2 regions of the Cohnella sp. GCM10020058 genome follow, and region 2 is predicted to be linked to the other one. Evidence: riboswitches for the same ligand, from Rfam matches in the RefSeq annotation. Region 2 holds a riboswitch; the other holds the start of a gene.
What was found. Region 2 has a riboswitch for cyclic di-AMP ahead of ACFSR7_RS01770 (HAD family hydrolase). Riboswitches for the same ligand answer to the same signal wherever they lie in the genome.
Positions count from the first base shown of each region.

Region 1: it holds a riboswitch for cyclic di-AMP, as region 2 does, so the genes downstream of both, ACFSR7_RS13825 (APC family permease) here and ACFSR7_RS01770 (HAD family hydrolase) in region 2, are expected to answer to the same signal.

Region 1 covers NZ_JBHUJV010000008.1:309,004-316,719, forward strand. Annotated here, with positions in the region: gene ACFSR7_RS13820 (M4 family metallopeptidase) at 1-3,346, shown strand, start outside; cyclic di-AMP (ydaO/yuaA leader) riboswitch at 3,608-3,767, shown strand; gene ACFSR7_RS13825 (APC family permease) at 3,867-5,684, shown strand; gene ACFSR7_RS13830 (galactose-binding domain-containing protein) at 5,959-7,716, shown strand, end outside.
Region 2 covers NZ_JBHUJV010000001.1:422,610-430,325, forward strand. Annotated here, with positions in the region: gene queC (7-cyano-7-deazaguanine synthase QueC) at 1-554, shown strand, start outside; gene queD (6-carboxytetrahydropterin synthase QueD) at 554-1,018, shown strand; gene queE (7-carboxy-7-deazaguanine synthase QueE) at 1,065-1,769, shown strand; gene queF (preQ(1) synthase) at 1,783-2,280, shown strand; gene ACFSR7_RS01765 (mannitol-1-phosphate 5-dehydrogenase) at 2,368-3,639, opposite strand; gene ACFSR7_RS01770 (HAD family hydrolase) at 3,701-4,378, opposite strand; cyclic di-AMP (ydaO/yuaA leader) riboswitch at 4,525-4,676, opposite strand; gene ACFSR7_RS01775 (methyl-accepting chemotaxis protein) at 4,869-6,101, shown strand; gene ACFSR7_RS01780 (PstS family phosphate ABC transporter substrate-binding protein) at 6,226-7,155, shown strand; gene pstC (phosphate ABC transporter permease subunit PstC) at 7,241-7,716, shown strand, end outside.

The DNA.
Region 1 (7,716 bases), on a different contig from region 2:
GCCCGAGACGGCCAATGCGATCGTCGGCTTTAACCTGGATATTCTGTACGGCTCGACGATTATCGACAATGCGAGCAGCACGGTCACGCTCTATGTAGAGGAGGGCGACGACCTGACCGCGCTGACACCTTACATTACCGTATCCGACGGCGCGGTCGTCAGTCCCGCGAGCGGAGCGCCCGTCGACCTGACATCGGAACGTACGTACGCCGTGACGGCACAAAACGGTCAGACGCGCAATTGGAAGGTGAAGGCCGTCAGGGATTCGGTGAGCCCCTATGTGGCGAGTGCGAACGGCAATGTGCGCGAGAAAATGATCGTGCTGACATTCGATCAGGGAATGAGCGCAATTGAGCTGGGGAACCCCGCCAACTATACCGTCGAGCGCCAGGACGGAGGGACGGTCAATCCGAGTGTCGTCTCGGTCCAGAAGGACTGCAGCCAAGCGAATATCGTTTATCTAACGCTGGACCGGACGCTCCAGCCGAGCACCGTTTATAAAGTTACGGTGAGCAAGCTAACGTCGGCGAGCGGCAGAAGCGTCCGGCCGGACCTGAGGTCCGCTTACACCTATACGAGCGATACAGAGCAGCCCATGCTTAAGATAGCCAGCGTAAGCGGGGCCAAGCTGACGCTGACCTTTGACGAATACGTGGGCATGCAGGCTCCGATCATGTCCGGATCGTACCTCGGACTGGCGGTCAAGCTGAACGGCGAGGCGGTGTCCGTCACGCACGTTGTCGCCAAGGGCCGGCATATCGAGCTTTGGCTGGGACGTGCCGCAGCCGCCGGAGATACGGTTACGTTCAGCTATCAGCCGGACGCAAGCTCGACCGCTATCTACGACGATGCGGGCAACCGGGCTGCCGAGATCGGCTGGAGCGTCATGGTCAACCGTTCCAAAGCGCAGTCGGCTTACGCCTCGGCCGTCGGCTGGGCCCGTCTGCCCTGGCAGGCGGCGCAGGCGACCGGACATCCCGGCACGCACACGCTGTATTTGATCCCGAGCGGCGCGAATATTCGAAGCATCGTTTCCTTTGATCCAACGGCCGGACGAATCGAGACGGCAAATGTGTCCGCAGCGCCGGTGCGTCTGTTCGCGACAGCGGACTATGTGTACGCAGTGCTGAAGAAAGGAGACGGAACGGGCCGGATTGTCGTGCTGGACGCGAGCAATTTATCGCAGACAGCTGCGTTCGATACGGCGGATGAGCCGTTCGATCTGGCCGTGGCGGCGCCGGGCGAGATCTACGTGCTGAGTCGCGCGGCCGACGGCCAGCACCTGACTGCGTACGATCAAGCGGGAACGATCCGCGCGCGTGCAGATATGACGAGCGCGCAGGGGCTGGCGCTATCGCCGGGGCGGCAGCGGCTCTATACGATCGTGGACGGTGTAAAGCTCCGCGCCTATGCGACGATTGCTTCGCGTCTGTTGGAGACGGACGACGAAACGGCCGTTCCGGATTTTCATGGGCCGTACGTACATGAAGGATCGCCCGACCGGCTCTGGGTTTCCCCGGACGAGACCTATGTGTTTTCCGGTTCGGGACGCTATTACAAGTCGGGCAGCGAAGGAGACAGGCTGCAGTCTGGCGGAGTGCTGGGCGACGGCGTAGACGATATTCTGTTCGGCCTGTTCGATGAAAAAGATCAATGGCAACGGATGACCGTGCGGTCCGGCAACACGATTCGAAGCGCGTCATACAAGTTAGGCCCTAGCGGTTCTTCTCCCTCTACCGGTATGTTTTCTGGATTGGCAGTCGGTACGCTGGCGCTGGCTCAGAGCGCGAAGGAAGGCGTGTTCACGCTGGTCGCGACAAGTACTGAAGCGACGACGATTACGACGTACGGAGACTACGAAGGCGTCGGCTTCAGTCCGATCGTCTCGGTCTCCTCGCCGCTGAATGTTTGCCCGATCGTCGTGGATACGAACACCGGCAACCCGGGCACAGGCTCGCCAGGCACCGGTGCACCTGGAACCGGCACTCCCGGAACCAGTACTCCCGGAACGGGCACGCCGGGTACCGGCGCATCCGGTGGAAGCGCGACTGCCGACGATGCCGACGATGAGACGAAGGTTCAGGACGGGACGATCAAGCTCTCCGGCAACGATCTGAAGTCCTCACAGGAAGCCGGTGCCGACGGACGCTCGATTTCAATCGTCGAGCCCGACGCCGACAAGCTGAAGCAAGCGCTCAAGCTGGCGGACGGGCAGACGGCATCTGCCGGTACGGCGCTCAAGCTCGTCCTGCCTGTCGGCACAGGCGGAGACGGCATTAAGGTACGGTTGCCGTCCGCGGCGCTCGCGGCCGCGTCTGTCCAATCCTCGGGCTTGACGCTTGTGGTACAGACTGACAAAGTCTCGTACGAGATTCCCGTCAAGCTGCTTAGCGGCTCGCTGCTGGCGCAAGCCTGGGGAACGGCAGCAGTCCCTGACGATCTGCAGCTCGAGTTCGGCGTCGTCAAGTCTGCGCAATCAGAGCAGGCGAAGTCCCGGCAAATGCTGCGAACGGACGGCTATGCAGCCTTGTCCGACTTCCTCGACTTCACGATCGAGCTGGCTTCCGGCGGGAAGAAAAAAGAGCTGAAAAACTTTAACGGCATTTATGTCACCAAACGGGTAAGTATCGACGCTCCCAAGACGACAGGGGAAGTAACTGCGCTGACCTTGGACACCGTCACCGGACAGCTCGTATTCGTCCCTGCGGCGATCACCGTTTCCGAGGGCCGGTTGACTGCGGCGATCCGGACGCCGCACAACAGCGTGTATGTGCTGGCGCAGGCAGTCAAGTCGTTCGCTGACATTGCGGTCCACACGGATCGTGCCGCGATCGAGAAAATGGCGTCCAGGAAGCTCGTGCTCGGCGCCGGATCGGGACAGTTCCAGCCGGACCGAACAGTGACGAGAGCCGAGTTCGCCGCTCTCCTCGCGAGAGCGCTCGGTCTGCAGACACTGCCGGCAGCGTTCTCGTTCGCCGATGTGAAGGCCGGCGCCTGGTATGGCGCTCCGGTGACGACGGCAGTGAGCGCGGGGCTAATCTCGGGCTACGGCAACGGGAGTTTCGGTCCGGGCGGCGTCATCAAGCGCCAGGAGATGGCGGTCATGCTGGGCAGAGCGATCGCTTATGCGGGCGGATTGCCGAAAATTGCGGGGCAGGCAGGCTCCGGCGCTTCTGCCGATGCGGCGAAAATTCCTGCATGGGCTGCCGCCGACGCGCAGGCACTGCTCGCTGCGGGCATCATGCAGAACAGAGCGGACGGCTCATTCGCTCCTGCCGCGCCGGTTACCAGGGCCGAAGCCACCGTATCGCTCATGCGCATGCTGGAGAATCTGCAACTCATTTAAAAGGGATGCATACAACACCCCTCGTCCTCCCGTTTGGCGGGAGGCGGGGTTATTTTTTTTAATTCGTTTCAAATACTCGGGCATCCGAGACAGCAGAAACCTCAATAAATCGAGCGCGAATGTGCGCGGCTGAGATAATGCAAGAGCCGCATGAATGTAACCGTTCTCTTCGTAGGTTAACCGGCCGCCGCGCTGTTTCATCCCCTTCGGCGGCAGTTTACATGAAGATGGAACGTAACGTATGATTCATTTCGTGATTTAACATCCTAATCGCTGAATCCCGCAGATGCGGGAACGGGGGAACCAACCGGGTGCCGCGCATGCACGCCCAGGGGTGAATCGCTTGGCTTTTGCCAAGCGTAGGGCTGCTTGCCGAGCCCGAATCCGACAGCTAACCTCGCAAGCGTCCGGAAGAGGAGCCTGCGCCGCTATTCGCTTAAGAATAAGCTGCGGGAGATCCTTTCCTGCGGCTTTTTTTGATGCCCGTCAGCGGTGCCGGCACAGCAAAGGAGATAACCCCATGGTCAGCAAAGTTAAACGGCTTCTGATCGGCAGACCGATGAAAAGCGCGGAGATCGAGGGCGCCAAGCTGGGCAAATTCAAGGCGCTTGCCGTCTTGTCGTCCGATGCGCTATCGTCCGTGGCGTACGGCACGGAGCAGATTTTGATCGTCCTCATGGCGGCGGGCTTCGCGGCCGTCTGGTACTCGGTGCCGATCTCGCTGGCGGTGCTCGGCCTTTTATTTATTCTCATCCTGTCTTACCGCCAGACCATTTATGCCTATCCGGCCGGCGGCGGCGCCTACATCGTGGCCAAGGACAATCTCGGCGTCTCGACGGGACTCCTGGCCGGCGGCTCGCTGCTGGTCGATTATATATTGACCGTCGCGGTCAGCTCGTCCGCCGGCACGGATGCGATCACGTCGGCTTTTCCTTCGCTGCACGAACACCGCGTTCTGATCGCGCTCGTCATCATCCTTATTCTGACCGTCATGAACCTTCGCGGCTTGACCGAGTCCGCCTCCGTGCTCGCGACGCCGATCTACTTATTCGTCGTAGCGATCTTCGTGCTCATCGCTGCCGGCATCGTCAAGTACGCAACGGGCAGCGCGCCCGCTCACGTGCCGGAATTCGGCGCCGCCGTGTCTAACGTCAGTCTCTTCCTGCTCCTCAAGGCATTCAGCTCGGGCTGCTCCGCGCTCACAGGCGTCGAAGCCGTATCCAATGCCATTCCCAACTTCAAAAAGCCGGCCGAGCGCAACGCCGCCGCCACGCTGATCATGATGGGCACGATTCTGGGCGCGATGTTTATCGGCATCAGCCTGCTCGCTTATTGGTACGGCGTCGCGCCGGACGAAAAGCAGACGGTCGTCTCGCAAATCGCCGAATCGACCTTCGGTCGAGGTACGATCTATTACGTCATCCAGGCGCTGACCGCGCTGATTCTGGTGCTGGCGGCGAATACGGCGTACTCCGCGTTCCCGCTGCTGGCGTTCATGCTGGCCAAGGACAAATACATGCCGCACGCCTTCATGGTTCGCGGAGACCGGCTCGGTTACTCCAACGGCATCATTTTCCTCGGCGTGTTCTCGGCGCTGCTGGTCATCATTTTCCACGGCAACACCGAAAACCTGATCCCGCTCTACGCGGTCGGCGTCTTCATCCCGTTCACGCTGTCGCAGCTCGGCATGATGGTGCGCTGGATCCGGCTACGCCCGCAAGGCTGGATGACGCGCCTGCTTGTCAATACGATCGGCATGCTGACGACGCTGAGCATCACGCTCATCTTTATTTTCACCAAGTTCACGCATGTGTGGATGGTGTTCGTGTTCCTGCCGGTCGTCATGTGGACGTTCTTCGCCATCGCACGCCATTACCGCAATACTGCCGACGAGCTGCGCATCGATCCGGCCAAGGAGAAGCCGTGCATCAAGGGCAGCACGATCGTCGTGCCGGTCGCGGGGGTCACCCGCGTCGTCATGAATTCGCTCAGCTACGCCAAGTCGCTGACCGACAACGTCGTCGCCGTCTATGTCGGCTTTGACGACGAGGAGATCGAGCGCATGGAAAAAAGATGGGCCGACTGGGATCCCGGCGTCCGGCTCATCACGCTCAGATCAAGCTATCGCAGCATTATCCGCCCGATTATGAAGTTCATCGACACGATCGAGTGGAAAACCGCCGAGACCGACCATATCACCGTCCTCATCCCGCAGTTTATCGCCAAGCACTGGTGGCAGCACATTTTGCACAATCAGTCGAGCCTGCTGCTTCGCGCTTACCTTTACAATCAAAAGGACGTCATCATCGCGACCGTGCCTTACCATCTGCGTCGTTAACGTCCGAAGAGCGCATGCGATCCGTCTCGTCCGTGATTTTGCGGGCGAGATTTTTTGGTTTTCGGCCTCATAAGAATCGTAGTTCCGCACACACATCTCATAGGAATGTACATCGTCGGACATGTATGTAAGCGCTTATAATTTAAAGGAAGCATCATCCATATACGGGAGGAGGAGGTTCGCAGCTCCGTGAACTTAGTCAGGCGCCACTGATCAGCCGCTCAAGTCGGAAGAGACCGGAATTTCGAGTTATCCATTTAAAAGGAGGCAGATGATGTTCATGCAACTGCATACGGGGAAACGGAAGCCGTGGACGGCTTCTTTGCTGGCTCTCGCGCTGATGGCCGGACTGTTCGCCAACCTGGCCGGGCTTCAAGCATCCAAGGCCTATGCGGACGGCCCGAATCTGGCGGCGAACAAACCTGTGACCGCGAGCTCATACGCGGATGTGTATCAAGCGGGCAATGCCGTAGACGGCAACGCCGGCACCTACTGGGAGAGCGCGAACAACGCCTTTCCGCAATGGATCCGGGTTGACCTGGGAGCAGCCTCGACGATTAATCAGGTCGTTCTGAAGCTGCCGTCCGGATGGGGGACGCGCTCGCAGACTTTGTCCGTGCAGGGCAGTCTGAACGACTCGGCGTACAGCACGCTCGCGTCGTCCGCTTCGTATTCGTTTAACCCGGCAACCGGCAATGCGGTGACGATCAGCTTCGCCGCCGCCAGCACGCGCTACGTCAAGGTCAACATCACGGCCAACAGCGCCTGGCCGGCCGGTCAGGTATCCGAGTTCGAGGTGTACGGAACCGTCTCGCCGCCGGCCAATAATGTGTATGAAGCCGAAGCAGCCGCGCTGTCCGGCGGAGCCAAAGTAAACACGGACCATCCCGGTTATACGGGGACGGGATTCGTGGACGGCTATTGGACGCAGGGCGCACAGACGCAGTTCACCGTTAATGCCGCAGCCGCCGGCAACTACGCGGTCGCGCTCAAGTACGGCAACGCGAACGGCGCGGCCAGAACGCTGAGCGTCTACGTGAACGGCACGAAAGTCAAGCAGACGACGCTCGCGAATCTCGCCAACTGGGATACTTGGGGAACCCAATCCGAGACGTTTGCGCTCAATGCGGGCAGCAATACGATTGCCTATAAGTACGACGCGACCGACTCCGGCAACGTTAACGTGGACCAAATCGCGCTGACTGCGGTGTCCGCTACGCCGACGCCGACGGCCACCCCGACCGCAACGCCAACGGCGACGCCTACTGCAACGCCAACCGCAACGCCAACGGCGACCCCAACCGCCACGCCTACTGCCACGCCGACAGCTACGCCAACCTCTACGCCTCCGCCAACCGGCTCCAACCTGGCGCAGGGCAAGCCAATCACCGCTTCCTCGGTTAACTGGACATATGTTGCAACCAACGCCAACGACGGTAGCACCGCGACTTACTGGGAAAGCAACGCGAATAGCTATCCCGCCACGCTGACCGTCTCGCTCGGCGCCAACGCCAGCATCTCGCAGATTGTACTGAAGCTCAGTCCGGACAGCGCCTGGGCGACGCGCACGCAGACGCTCCAGGTACTGGGCCGCGACCAGAACGCGACGACATTCAACAACCTGGTTTCGTCCGCGCAATATACGTTTAACCCGGCAACCGGCAACACGGTCACCATCCCCGTGAGCGCTACCGCCAGCGACGTGCAGCTGAAATTTACGGCCAACACGGGCGCGACGGGCGGACAGGTGGCCGAATTCCAGGTTATCGGCGTACCCGCGCCGAATCCGGATCTGACCGTGACGGGCCTATCCTGGACGCCGTCCGCGCCTGTCGAGACGGATAGCGTCAGCCTGACAGCCACCGTTAAAAACATCGGCACGTTGGCCTCCGCGGCGACGACCGTCAACTTCTACCTGGGCACGACCAAGGTAGGCACGGCGAACGTGGGCGCGCTCTCGGCAGGCGCTCAAGCCAACGTCAGCGTCAGCATCGGAGCGAAGGATGCAGGCAGCTACGCCGTCTCGGCCAAG
Region 2 (7,716 bases):
GTCAGCGGCATGCGCTGGAAACGGAGATCGCCGCCGCAATCGCGGCAGAGCTCGGCGTGCGCCATCATCTGCTGGATATGTCGCTGCTCGGGCAATTGACGCCGAACGCGCTGACCCGCAGCAACATCGAGATCAAGCAGGAAGAGGGCGAGCTGCCTACGACTTTTGTAGACGGTCGCAATTTGCTCTTCCTTAGCTTCGCCGCCGTGCTGGCCAAGCAAGTTGGTGCCAAGCATATCGTGACCGGCGTCTGCGAAACGGATTTCAGCGGTTATCCAGACTGCCGCGACGTGTTCATTAAATCGCTTAACGTGACGCTGAATCTGGCGATGGACTATCCGTTCGTCATCGATACGCCGCTCATGTGGCTGAACAAGGCGCAGACCTGGGCGCTGGCCGACCGGCTCGGCGCGTTTGAATTCGTCAGAGATCGCACGCTGACCTGTTACAACGGCATTCCCGCCTCAGGATGCGGAGAGTGCCCTGCCTGCAAGCTTCGCGCAAACGGTCTGGCAATCTATCTTGGCGAAGCTGCAAAGGAGGGCGTACGCTGATGCTTCAGCAGATCTATCCGGTCGTTCCGCATCCGTACCGCTACGAGCTGAACAAGGATTTACAATTTGCCGCAGCGCACTTCATACCGGCAGAGACGGCAGGCAAATGCAGTCAAGTACACGGCCACACCTACTTCGTCAACGTCACTGTCGCCGGAGACACGCTGGATGAAGCGGGATTTCTCGTGAATTTTTCGGATATGAAGACGCTTATTCATACTCGCTATGACCATACTCTGCTAAATGACGATACGGACAGCTTTAGCGCGGAGGACCCGAACCGTTTTCCGACGACGGAGGTCGTGGCAAAGACGATATGCGAGCTCGTGCAGCGCCATCTGGACGGGCGGCCCAATCATGCCGTTTGCCTGCAGGTGTTTTTGCGGGAGACGCCGACCAGCTACTGTGTTTATCGGCCGTGGCCGAAAGTTCACAAGCGACCGGCGGGTGACGAGCGTGCTTAAGCAAGCGCCGAGTCCGCAGGAGAGCCGCATAGGCCGCATTCCGGTGATGGAAATATTCGGTCCGACGGTTCAGGGCGAAGGCATGGTTATCGGCAGGAAGACGAGATTCGTCCGCACGGCCGGCTGCGACTATCGGTGCAGCTGGTGCGATTCGGCCTTCACATGGGACGGCACCGGCAAAGACGATATTCGCATGATGAGTCCGGACGATGTTGTACGAGAGCTGACCGCGCTCGACGGATCCGCGCCGGATCACGTGACGCTGTCGGGCGGCAATCCCGCGCTGCTGCCGCAGCTCGGCGCGCTGATCGGCGCGCTTCGCACGGCGGGAGCGGTCGTCGCCCTGGAGACGCAGGGCAGCAAATGGCAGGATTGGTTCATGGAGATCGACGAGTTGACGATATCGCCTAAGCCGCCAAGCTCCGGCATGACGACGGATTGGTCCGCGCTTGAGCGAATCGTCGCGCGTCTTGCGGAGGGCGGCCGCGATTTCAGCTTAAAGGTTGTCGTCTTTGACGAGCATGACCTGGCTTACGCGGCGGACGTGCATCGGCGCTTTCCCGGCATTTCGTTTTATTTGCAGGCAGGCAACGATAGGCTCGGCGAGCAGGATCGCAAGCAGCTGTTGCCCTATTTGCTGGCGCGATACGAGTGGCTGGTAGAACGGGTCGTCGCCGATTCGGGTCTGCGCGACGTACACGTACTGCCTCAGCTGCACACCTGGATCTGGGGGAACAAAAAAGGCGTATAAGGAGGCCGCAACGATGGCGGGAAGAAGCAAAGAAGAGCTGGCGGGCGTATCGCTCCTCGGCAACCAGGGCACTGCATACGCAAGCACGTACGCGCCCGAGGTGCTGGAATCGTTCGACAACAAGCATCCGGGCCGGGACTACTTCGTCAAATTCAACTGTCCCGAATTTACAAGCCTTTGCCCGATGACCGGGCAGCCGGATTTTGCAACGATTTATATCTCGTACATTCCGGATGTGAAGATGGTGGAGAGCAAGTCGCTCAAGCTGTACTTGTTCAGCTTCCGCAACCACGGCGATTTTCACGAGGACTGCATGAACATTATTATGAACGATCTTATCGAACTGATGGCGCCGCGGTATATCGAAGTATGGGGCAAGTTTACGCCGAGAGGCGGCATCTCCATCGATCCTTACTGCAACTGGGGACAGCCTGGCACCAAATACGAGGCGATGGCCGAGCATCGGCTGCTGAATCACGATCTGTACCCGGAAAAGGTGGACAACCGATAGGTTGAACGGAAAGCCGCCGACATATACGCGAGGAGCTGCCTGAAAGTCCGCATCGAGCGGACTGCCTGGGCAGCTCCTTTTAACGTGCTAGCTATTTGCGCTATTTACGCTATTTACGCAGCTCAAGCTATGCGTGCGCAGCTCGCCTACCGCCGCGACAAGCTCGGCATGAAGCGCATGCCGGGCCGGAATGCCCATGTGCTGCGCGATGAAGGCGGACAATCCGTTTGCGCGCAGCGCATCCTGCAGCTGAACGGACTCGGGGTCGCCGGCGTACCGGTACAAAATCGCCGCAGCCGCTGCAACGGTCAGATGGGGGACCGCCAGTCCGAGCTCGTGCGCCTCCAGCAGCGGGCGGACGATTCGTTCGCCGCGCGACAGCTTGCGCAGCGGCGAGCGCGCGACCCGCGTGACGTCGTCTACAATCGCCGGATTGGCGAAGCGCTCCAGCGTTTTGTCGATATAAAGGCGATGCTCGTCGCGGTCCAGACCGTATTTACGGACGAGCAGCTCTCCGGTCTCCTCCAGCGTCTGTTGGACCTTGCGACGCAGCGGCGCGCGCTTCAGCACTTCTTGGAGCGTATGGCAACCAGCCCTATGCCCCAGATAAGCGGCCACACAATGCCCTGTGTTCACCGTGTACAGCTTGCGCGCCATATAAGGTTCGAGCTTGTCGGCAAAAATGGCGCCGCGGATGCGGCGAAAGTCAGGCCGCAGCGGTTTGCGGTCGATAATCCATTCGTAGAAGGGCTCGACCTTGATGGCAAGCGGATCGTCGCTCGGCTGTGCGGGAACGATGCGGTCGATCATGGAATCGGGGAAAATGACGCTGCGGTCTGCGCGGGCGCGGCCTTTGGCGGACAGATTTTCATAAATGTGCTTTTTAAGCTGGGTACTGCCTCTGACCGCATTTTCACATGCGATAATATACAGCGGATGGCTGTGCGTCGCCAATCTGCGCTCCAAGGCTGCAGCGATCGTTGCGGCGATCGCCGGCAGCGAAGCCACGCCTACGGCCGTGGTCAAAATATCTGCGTTCAAAATACGGCGCTTGACCTCCTCGCCGTTCTTGATGTGAACGGCGGTAACGTTGCGAACAACTTCGGTCTGTTCGGATTCGTCCGCGTAGGTCACGGTATATTGCTGCTGCTGCTTCAGCCGGGCAATCTGCGTCTCGTTGCGGGCGACGAAGCACACTTCGTAACCCGACTTCGACAGCTGCATGCCGATAAATCCCCGTCCGATGTTGCTGGCACCGAAGTGCACGGCCAGCGGCTTTTGATTGCGCGGACGCGGGTAAGCCCGCGCGGATACTCGTTCAGTATGCCTTGCAGCGACAGTTTCATCGCGAACACTCAAATGACCTCGCCCCTTTTTCATTTTTAGAATAATAGTAAGAATATTGCGAAAACATAACGGATCAGCCGGCAACCGCCTCGTTGACGATGCGATGAAAATCCAGCTCCAGCAGCGATTCGACCCGGCGAAGGCAGTCGCCGAATTCAAGGCGCTTGGTCAACGGATTAGGCGTTACGATGCAGCGGATGCCTGCGTCTTCGGCGGCTTTGGCGCCGTTAGGGGAATCTTCGATCGCGATCGCCTCGAGGGCGGACACGCCGAGCGCACGCAGCGCTTGCATATAAAGCTCCGGACTCGGCTTCACCTCGCTGACGTCGTCCGCGGTGCGGATGCAGTCGAAGTAATCGAGGATTCCCAGCTTCTTCAGATGGGTCTCGACCCATTCTCTGCGGGAGCTCGAAGCAAGTCCAATCTTGAGTCCGGCCGCCTTCGCGCTATTGAGGAAATGAAGAACGCCGGGTCGCATTTGTTCGCGTTCCATCAACTTGCCGTGCAGCTCGTGCACCGACTCGCGGAATAAATCCGGGTCGATCGGCAGCTTGAGATCGGTGATCAAATATTCGTAGGGGTTAAACTTGTGGAGGCTCGTGCCGATGCAGCCGGCGTACATGTCCAGGGACAAGTCCACCTCGTACTCCCGGTATGCGGACTTAAAAGCTTCGTACCATGCAGTCTCGGTGTCGAGGATCGTACCGTCAAAATCGAAAATAACAGCTTTTGTTTGCGATGCGATAGTCATAAGTTTCAAATCCCTCCATGGAGTTGTTCTGCTCTTCCGAACAACGGCGAGAGGGGGGACGCCGGCGATGGGCCGCTGGCAGAAAATAAAAAAGACCCTTCAAACCTGAAGGGCCGCGGATTCTAAATGAAATTTAGAAAATCAAATGGACCCATCTTCAAACGCTGACGAGGTTAGCTGACGGACTCGGGTAAGATGGTACCCTACTGACCGGATCTCCTGCGATCCTGTCTCGATTCGCCCCAAAACGTGGTTCCCCCGCTCTCCGGCCGTGCCGGAAACTAAGCTTACGTCCATGTTAAAGGTCCATCCAAAGGCTGTCAAGTTTGGTTAAACGATGTATGCGGTGTCATTCAAAATGAATTCGCTGTCATCGCGAAGTTCGTTAAAAAAGGGATAATTTACATTTCTCCATTGTTCCTCTAACGCCGTGTTGACAAGCCGCTGATAAACTGAGCGGGTCAAGAATAGCGGATAAGGGGCTGGGAGCATGAGTTTGCTTCTATTAGAAAAGACGAAATCCCGGGCGGCCGACGAGGCGCCCCGCTTAAAAACGGAAGAACGAAGCACGCAGCTTCCGGAGATTGCGGCCGTAAACAAAGCCGAACCCGCGGAATTCGCCAAACATTATCCGTCCGTCGCGCTTGCGGAGTGGATTCGTTCCTGCCCGCAGGTGTCGCCGGAGCAGACTTGCGGCGAGATGGCCGAGCTGTTCCGCAGACGCCATGAGCTCGAGTGCGTCGCTGTCGTGAAGGCGACCGGCGAACCTGCGGGAATCGTCATGCGGCATCGCTTCTTTAAGTTGATCGGCTCGCTGTACGGCATGCCGCTGTTCGCGGACAAGCCCGTAACCAAGCTGATGGATAGCAAGGCGATGATCGCCGAGACCGACCTGTCGCCGCAGGAGCTGATCGACCGCGCGATGTCGCGGGACGAGGAGCGGATCTACGATGCGGTCATGATGACGAGCGGCGGCGCCTTTACAGGCGTCCTTACGGTCAGCGACATGCTGCAGCTCTCGAGGCTGCTCCGGCGCGAGCTCGCCGGACGCCAGATGTCGACCGTACGCGGCGCCGAACGGATGCTGCGCGACATTCGGGGCGCGGTCGATCGCCTCGCCGGCGAGGCGTCGGTATCACGCACGGGGAGTCTTGAGGTCGCAGAGCTGGCCGAGCATGGCCAGCAAGATCTGACCGAGATGCTGGGGCTGTTCCGCCTGTGGACGGAGACGGCGGAACGACAGGCCAAATCGGTGGACGAGCTGCTCGCCAGCGTGTCGGACACGGTCGGCATCGCCAAGCTCATCGCGCAGCTGGCCGACCAGTGCAACCTGCTCGCGATCAACGCGCAGATCGAAGCGGCAAGAGCCGGCTCGCACGGCCTCGGTTTTTCCGTCGTCGCGCAGGAAGTACGCCAGCTTGCCGATCAGACCAAGTCCCAGGCCAGTCAGATTCGCGAACAGCTGAACGGGATGGCAGCTTCGGCCGCGGCCGCCGCCGCGCATGTGCGCGAAGGCAAGGAAGGCGCCGATCGCGGACTGCTGCAGGTGCACAAAGCGGAGAATACGTTTAACCGGCTGTGGACGCGCAGCTCCGAAAATGCGAAGAGCACGGAACATCTCGCGGTTGCTTCGCGCGAAGCGTCGGTCATGTCGGAGCAGATCGCGGCGCAAGTCGCCAAGCTCGCGGTTCAAATGAACGAATCTCCCGAAGAAAAATATTAACGTTCTACATTTTTTACATTGCGTTAACAATGCACGAATACAAGATTGACGAATGGTCGCTAGAATCAGAGATGTGCTTGAGAGCAAAACAAATATAAACACAATTTGAAAGGGGCTCTATCTCTTGAAAAAATCTCTGCTCGTACTGACGACGCTCGCGCTTGGCATCTCGCTCGCTGCTTGCGGCAAAAACGACAATTCCAATAACGCAAGCAATAGCGGCGCATCCTCCAGCGCGCCTGCCAGCGCAGCCATCAGCGGCGCGTTCAGCGCAGCGGGCTCGACCGCGCTTCAACCGCTGGTCGATCAAGCTTCGAAGAAGTTCATGGATCTCAACAAGGACGTCACGATCACCGTCAACGGCGGCGGCAGCGGCGCCGGCCTGTCCCAAGTTGCAGAAGGCACCGTGCAAATCGGCAACTCCGACGTATTCGCAGAAGAGAAGCTGAAGGACGCCGACGCTGACAAGGCGAAGGAACTCGTCGATCACCAAGTCGCAGTCGTATCGATCGCAGCGGTATCCAACAAGGACGTAGGCGTGGACAACCTGACGAAGGCGCAGCTGGTCGACATCTTCACCGGCAAAGTAACGAACTGGAAAGACGTCGGCGGCAAGGATGAGAAGATCGTCCTCGTCAACCGTCCTGCAAGCTCCGGCACGCGCGCAACGTTCGAAAACTTCGCGCTCGGCGCGAAGTCGGAAGATCTGCCTGACTCGATCACGGAAGATGCATCCGGTACGGTTCGCAAGCTCGTCTCCGAAACGCCTGGCGCCATCGGCTACCTGGCACTGTCCTACCTCGACGATACGATCCAAGCGCTGAAGTACGAAGGCGTAGAAGCAACGGCTGAAAACGTAGCGTCCGGCACTTATCCGGTATGGGCTTACGAGCACATGTACACGAAGGGCGAGCCTGACGGCGCACTGAAGGCATTCCTCGACTACATGCTGAGCGACGATATCCAAGGCACCGACGTTAAGGATCTGGGCTACATCCCGGTTAGCGACATGAAGGTTACGCGCGACGTGCAAGGCAACGTAACCAACAAATAATTAAATAACTTACAAGAATAGCCGGCAGAGGCGGACCTGAAAACGGGCGCCTCTCTTGCCACGTTAAGGAGAGGCTCGCATGAACATGACCCAAACCCGCCAAGCGGCGGATGCCATCGCGAAGGACGGACGCGGCAAATTTCCGAAGCACAAGCTTGAGGAACTCCGCGGCAGAGGTTACGTAATGTTTTGCGTGCTGCTGCTGATCGTGATCATTTTTTCGATCGTCTACTTCATCGCTTCGAGAGGTTTGACGCCGTTCGCGAGCCAGGGCGTAAGCGTCGGCGAGATGCTCGGCGGCCTCAAATGGTCGCCGGAAGCGGACACGCCTCGCTTCGGCGCGCTGCCGTTTCTGTTCGGCTCATTCGCAACTTCACTGCTGGCCGCCATTATTGCCGCACCGCTCGGCATATGCGCCGCAATCTTTATGACCGAAATGATGCCCAAAGTTGGCAAAAATATTTTGCAGCCTGCGATTGAATTGCTCGCCGGCGTTCCCTCCGTCGTTTACGGCTTCGTCGGCCTGAGCGTCATCGTGCCGTTCCTGCGTGATATTTTTCC